2 linked regions of the Leisingera sp. NJS204 genome follow. The protein of the gene in region 2 interacts with the protein of the main gene of each other region in a pairwise test. Links are inferred from orthologs where the notes say so. Each region holds a gene or a part of one and is shown on either strand. Other genes may lie near its edges.

Region 1 (3,317 bases), 2.2 Mb from region 2 along the record:
CTTCCCAATGCGTACTTTCAAATCCGGTGGTCGACAGGAATGACAGCACTGTAAACAAGGTGCCCCAAAGCGCGTGCAGGGCTTGCGGCAGATCTTCACCGGCATCCACTTCATAGGCGGCCAACCAGTGGCGCAGGAACAGCAGCAGCGGCACCCCGAAAACGATCAGCAGCCCGGTGCGGAATTCCGGATCCTTGTCCAGCCGCCCCTGCCCCGCGGTGACCGTGTCGCTGGAAAAAGTCAGCCGCGACAGCGCAAAGAACATGAACAGGAACATCACCATCTCGCCCGCCAGGCCGCTGGCGGCATTTTCCACCCCGCCGATGGCCGATATGCCCGAGGTCGCCATCACCGACATCGCATGGCTTAGACCTGCCAAGGCCTGTTCGCCTGTGATCATCAGCAACAGCCATAGCACAAGGGTCAGCCCGGCATAAACCGGCGCCAGGGTACGCGTCACCAGCACCAGCTGTCGGCGGGGATCTGCCCTCTCCATATGCAGAGGGGCGGCCGTGCCGCCGCCAGGCTCGCCTTTGGCAGTGACCTCAAACCCGCCCAGGGACATCGGCGCCAGCACCGCCGAGGCGGCCACCCACATCAACAGACCGCCCAGCCAACCGACAATCGCCCGCCACAGATGCACGCTGGGCGGCAGCCGGTCCGGATCTCCCCAGACATCGGCGCCGGTGGTGGTGATGGCGCTGACCATATCGAAATAGGCATTCAGATACCGGGTGCTGACCAGCGCATCCTGAACCGGCACCGCCAGGAACAGCGGCAGTACGGTGAACGTCGCCAGCAGCGACAGCAATTGCCCCGGCATCCCGTAGCGCGGCACCCGGTTGCCCATCGACAGGCCGATCAGCACCACAAGGATCAGCCCGGCAACGCCGGCATAGAAAAAACTGCGCGAGGTGTGATGATCGTCCAGCACCAGCGCATGCACAGCAGGCAGCCACATCGCCAGCGAGGCAATGCCCCAGATCAGCAGGAACAGCGGCAGGCGCAGCACGCCAATGGGAGCTTTGACCGGGCGGCGCATCCTAGAAATAGTCGATCGAAACCTGCAGCAGGCGCTCGACCTCAGGCACGTCCGCCGCCATGGCGAACAGCGCGATCACATCGCCCGCCTCGATCCGCATCTGACCGGAAGGGCGCAGCATCTCGCCGTTCTTCAGAACGCCGCCGACCAGAACGCCTTCGGGGAAATCCGTCTCGCGGATCATCTGGCCGGCAATCGGCGAGGTCGACAAAACCTCGGCCTCGATCATTTCAGCCTCGGCATCCCCCAATGAGTAGACCTGCCGCACCCGGCCATAGCGGATGTGGCGCAGGATCGAGCTGACGGTGGTGGAGCGCGGGTTGATATAGGCGTCGATGCCCAGATGCGGCAGCAGCGGCACCAGGGTCGGGTCATTGATCAGCGCAATGGCCAGCGGGCAGCCTTCAACCTTGGCGCGCACCGCGGCCAGAATGTTGGTCTTGTCGTCATCGGTCACCGCCAGCATCGCATCCGCTTTGTCGATGCCCGCCTCGATCATCAGCGCCCGGTCCAGACCGTCGCCGTTCAGCACAATCGTGCGTTCCAGCGTTTCCGCCGCCCGTTCAGCACAGGTACGGTCGCGTTCGATCATCTTGGCCCGGATCCGTGTTGTGCTTGCCTCCAGCGCCTTGGCCACTTCCAGGCCGACGTTGCCGCCGCCGACCACAACCACCCGGTCCTGGCGTGTTTCCTGCTTGCCGAACACTTCGATGGTGCGGGGCACATCATCGGCGTGGCTGAACACATAGCAGCTGTCGCCGACAAACAGCTGGTCGCCCGGTTCCGGCGCAAACAACGTGCCGTCGCGCCGCACCCCGACCACAATCGCGCGCAGCGTCGAAAACAATTCGGTCAGCTGCCGCAGCGGTGTATTCACCACCGGGCAATCGGCGTCGATCTGGATCCCCAGAAGCTGCGCCTTGCCGCCCATGAAGGTCTCGGTGTCAAACGCTGCCGGCGCCGACAGCCGCTGCATCGCTGCTGCCGCCACTTCCCGCTCGGGGCTGATCACCACGTCGATCGGCAAATGCTCGCGCTGATAAAGGTCGGAATAGATTGCGGTCAGATAGCTTTTGGCCCGCAGGCGGGCAATCTTGCGCTGAACCTTGAAGACTGAATGCGCCACCTGGCAGGTCACCATGTTGACCTCGTCAGAATGGGTGGCCGCAATGATCATGTCGGCATCCCGCGCCCCGGCCCGGTCCAGCACATCCGGATAGGAGGCAAAACCATGGATCCCCTGCACGTCCAGCGTATCGGTTGCCCGCCGCACCAGTTCCGGGTTGTTGTCGACAACCGTCACATCGTTGTGCTCGCCGGACAGGTGCCGGGCGATCTGCCAGCCAACCTGGCCCGCGCCGCAGATAATGACCTTCATTTGCGTGTCCCTTGGCGGAATTTCGGGCGGAGTTTCGCCCGATGTGAATGACAGAAGCCGCTTTCACGGTCAATTTAATTGTAACTTGCTCTGATTGCAGTCATTCTTTGCGTATGTGCAAGGATCGAACGATCATGGCGGCCTTGGTCCTGCTGCTTGGCACGGCGGCCTGCGGACCGCTTCCTGTTTATTACAGGCAGGGGGCAGAAGTCTCGCGCCTGCAAAGTGATGAGCTTGGCTGTGCGGCACAATCGCTGCGGGATGCGCCCGTCGCCAATGAAATCCGCCAGCATCCCCCGGTTTTCCACCCCGGCCGCAAAGTCTGTTCCGGCGGCAGCTGTTATTACCGGCCCGGTTACTGGGTGAACGGTGGCATCTACACGGTGGATGTGAACAGACCCCTGCGCCTGCGGCTGGAGAAATCCTGCATGGCATCCAAGGGCTACCAGCAGATCGCGCTGAAACGCTGCACCCGGCGCAACCCCGCCGCCGTAGCCGGACCGCAGCTGGCCCCGCTGAGCGAAGCATCCTGCGCGCAGCGCAACAAGGATGGCAGCGTCAGCATCCGCACCGGCGGCTAGGCGCACTCCCTTGCCGAAAATGCGCGGCAGGCTAACTTTGAATTGCGCCACCGGTTCAAGTAAGCTGGCGCCGGATTGTTTGTTGACCAGTATTTCATAAAGAAAGGTACCCGATGCGGATACATTTCCTGTTTGCCGCGCTGCCTCTTGCAGCTGTGACAGCCGCCTGCGAACCCGTGGCACCGATTGCCCCGCCACCGGCGGCAGCCCCAGCGCCGGCATCTGCAACATACAGCGCGCCAGCAACGCGGCCGGCACCTGCAGCGGCTCCCAGGGCACCGGTCATCCCGGCAGAAGAAGCGCCTGAACCTGCCTA
Region 2 (3,258 bases):
TGCGGGAGGCGGATCCAGCCCGGCTGATCCAGCAGATCAAGGCTGACCCAAGCGCGCTGGGCGGTTGCCGCTATTTCCATGACCATGATCCGCGGGTGCTGGACCTGATGCTGGAGGATCCGCGCTGTGCCAAGATCATCCTGACCCGCAACCCGCTGGACAGTTATGTGTCCTGGAAGATTGCCAAGGCAACCGGGCAGTGGAAGCTGACCGATGTAAAGCGCCGCAAGGACGCCAAAGCGCGGTTTGATGCAGCGGAATTTTCCGCCCATGTAGAAGCGTTGCAAGATTTCCAGGTCACGCTGCTGAACCGGCTGCAGTCGCTGGGTCAGACGGCGTTCTATGTGGCCTATGAGGATCTGCAAAGCGTTGAGGTGATGAACGGGCTGGCACGCTGGCTGGGAGTGTCCCAGCGGCTTGAGGCGCTGGATGAGAGCCTCAAGCGGCAGAACCCGGCGCCGGTTCTGGCTAAGGTGGCAAACCCTGACGTAATGCAAGAGGCACTGTCGGGCATGGACCGCTTCAACTTGACCCGCACCCCGAATTTCGAGCCGCGCCGCGGCCCGGCGGTGCCTGGGTATGTGGCGGGGGTGGTGACGCCGCTGTTATATTTGCCGCTCAAGGGCGGACCGGAGCGCGAAGTCGTGCAATGGATGGCCGGGCTGGATCAGGTGGCGCCAGACGGGTTGATCCAGGGCATGAACCAGAAACAGCTGCGCCAGTGGAAACGCGGCAATAAGGGGTTCCGCAGCTTTACCGTGCTGCGCCACCCTGCGGCGCGGGCCCATGCGGTGTTCTGCCACCGGATCCTGAATGCCGGCGAGGGCAGCTTCCGGGCCATCCGCAATACGTTGCGGCGGCAGTTCGGGCTGGTTTTGCCGGAGGAAGGGCCGGACGACGGGTATACCCGAGCGCAGCACCGGGACGCTTTCGCCGGTTTTCTGAATTTTGTCCGGGCCAATCTGTCCGGGCAGACGTCGATCCGGGCGGACGCGGAATGGGTCAGCCAAAGCCAGGTGCTGGCCGGGTTTGCTGAACTCGGGCCGCCGGACCTTCTGATCCGCGAGACGGAGATGAGTGAGGATCTGCCTGCACTGGCTCGCAGGCAGGGTCGGATGGAGCCGGGACCGGTGCCGGCCGCTGCGCCGCAGGTGCCCTTTGCATTGGATGATATTTACGACGCGGATCTGGAGGCGCTGATCGCCTCCGTTTACCAGCGCGACTATCTGGCGTTTGGCTTTGGTCCCTGGCGTGCAGGCTGATCCGGCAGCATGAATGCAGGCGCGATGTTACCGTGTCCGCCGCAGATTTAGCTGAGGTAAACCTCCGGGGCGGTCTTGGGCCTTGCCGGACTGAAAAAGCTCCGCCGGATGGCGGCTGATGACGGACGAGAGAGCTTGCGGGAAAGAAGCGGCGCAATAGCAATTCCTGGCCGCAAGCAAGTGCGCAGAAAAACCGGGAAATTCAGATACGGGCAGACGCAGCCCGGAGATCAGGCCGCTTGGACGGACTGATCTTCTGTCAGGATGGTATAAAGCGTTGCCGGGTCGTGGTTGGCGCGCAGTTTTGTGCAGAAGCTTTGTTCGCGCAGGGTGCGTGACACCAGCGCCAGTGCTTTCAAATGCTCGACGCCGGCATCTTCCGGAGCAAACAGGGCAAAGGCAATATCCACTGGCTGGCGGTCCACCGCTCCGAAGTCCAACGGCTTCTCCAGGATCAGGAAGATGCCGCGGACTTCGCTGACCGTGTCCAGCCTGGCATGCGGCAGGGCGACGCCATGGCCAACCCCGGTAGGGCCTAGGCTTTCGCGGTCCAGCAAAGCCTCGACCGTCGCCTGGGCGTCCAGCCCGTATGCAAATTGAGCAATGTCTGCAATTTCCTGGAACAAGCGCTTCTTGCTTGAGGCCGCACCGATCACCCGGACGGCCTCTGGCTTGAGGATGCTGGAAATCTGCATATGTCTGCTCCGTTCCGGCGCCCCGTTGTGGAGGGGCGCCGATGCCTTAGATGTGATTACGGATCGATCCAGCCGATGTTGCCGTCTTCGCGGCGGTAGACCACATTCAACCCGTCTTTGCCTTCTTTGCGGAAGACCAGAACCGGTGCGCCTGCAATTTCCATCTGCATTACCGCTTCCCCGACAGACAGGGACGGTATGCGAGTCTCCATTTCGGCGACGATGATCGGCTGCAGCGAGTCCGGTTCGGTTGTTTCCGCTTCCTCAGAGGCGAGGATATACGAATTGGCGCCCAAATGTTCAACCGGTTCGCTGCGATCCTTGTGGTGGTCTTTCAGGCGGCGCTTGTAACGGCGCAGCTGTTTTTCCATTTTTTCGCAGCAAGAGTCGAATGCGGCGTAGATTTCGGTTTCGTGCGCCTTGGCCTGAGCGCTCAGCCCGGTCGACAGATGGACGGTGGCTTCACACACATATTCATGCGCCGAACGGGAAAAGACCACTGTCGCGTCGGTTGGCCGTTCTGCATATTTCTGAACGGCCGAACCCAGCTCGTTCTGCACATGGGTTTGCAGAGCTTCGCCGATGTCGATCTGTTTACCGCTTATTTTGTAACGCATGTGATCTCCTTTACGAATTATTGCGGCCCAAACCCGCCGCCAAGGCAATCCTTGGCGCTGTCACGTCAGGTCCGGAACCGGGGGGCAGGCCAGGCATCCGGTTGCATCCGTCCGGGCCTTGTCGCCAAGGCTGCTAAGCGGATTGCATCGGTCTGCGCGTATGCCATGGGTCAATTCGACGGCAAGACAGCGGGAGAGTCAATGGATAACCCGGAAAAAGAAACACGGGTTTCAGGCATATTTTCGGTTGTCCGGCTTTGACTGCGGAAGTCAGGAAATGCGGAAGTTGTCGCCGAGGTAAACCCGGCGGACGTTTTCGTTTTCAACCACTTCTTCGGGGCTGCCGGACATCAGCACCTGGCCGTCATGCAGGATATAGGCCCGGTCCACGATCTCCAGGGTCTCGCGCACGTTGTGGTCGGTGATCAGCACGCCGATACCGCGTTTCTTGAGGTCGGAAACCAGGTGGCGGATATCGCCGACCGAGATCGGGTCAACGCCGGCAAAGGGTTCGTCAAGCAGCAGGTATTTCGGATCTGCGGCAAGGCAGCGGGCAATCTCAACCCGGCGCCGTTCACCGCCTGACAGCGCCAACGCGGGTGCGCGGCGCAGGTGTTCGATCGAGAAATCCGACAGCAGTTCTTCCAGCCGCTCGCGGCGTTTGTGTTCGTGTTTTTGAGAGAT

The links.
Region 1: the proteins of ETW24_RS19590 (region 2) and trkA interact in binary tests that used the Escherichia coli proteins (3 or more experiments, as listed by UniProt). The link is inferred for Leisingera sp. NJS204 from one-to-one orthologs.

Annotation. Positions count from the first base shown.
Region 1 is NZ_CP035417.1:1,868,478-1,871,794, reverse strand. The notes cover bases 233-3,231. They hold trkA (Trk system potassium transporter TrkA), read right to left. Parts: upstream 2,421-3,231; coding sequence 1,044-2,420; downstream 233-1,043. Other genes in these bases: ETW24_RS09205 (hypothetical protein), read left to right, coding at 2,555-3,001; ETW24_RS09215 (TrkH family potassium uptake protein), read right to left, coding at 233-1,042. Outside these bases: more of ETW24_RS09215, read right to left, coding at 1-232. UniProt on the Escherichia coli protein: Part of the constitutive potassium transport systems TrkG and TrkH. May regulate the transport activity of TrkG and TrkH systems. Binds to NAD(+) and NADH.
Region 2 is NZ_CP035417.1:4,025,081-4,028,338, reverse strand. What follows is about bases 226-3,165. They hold ETW24_RS19590 (PTS sugar transporter subunit IIA), read right to left. Parts: upstream 1,958-3,165; coding sequence 1,493-1,957; downstream 226-1,492. Other genes in these bases: lptB (LPS export ABC transporter ATP-binding protein), read right to left, coding at 2,845-3,165; hpf (ribosome hibernation-promoting factor, HPF/YfiA family), read right to left, coding at 2,014-2,574; ETW24_RS19595 (sulfotransferase family 2 domain-containing protein), read left to right, coding at 226-1,262. Also shown: more of ETW24_RS19595, read left to right, coding at 1-225; more of lptB, read right to left, coding at 3,166-3,258. UniProt on the Escherichia coli protein: Seems to have a role in regulating nitrogen assimilation.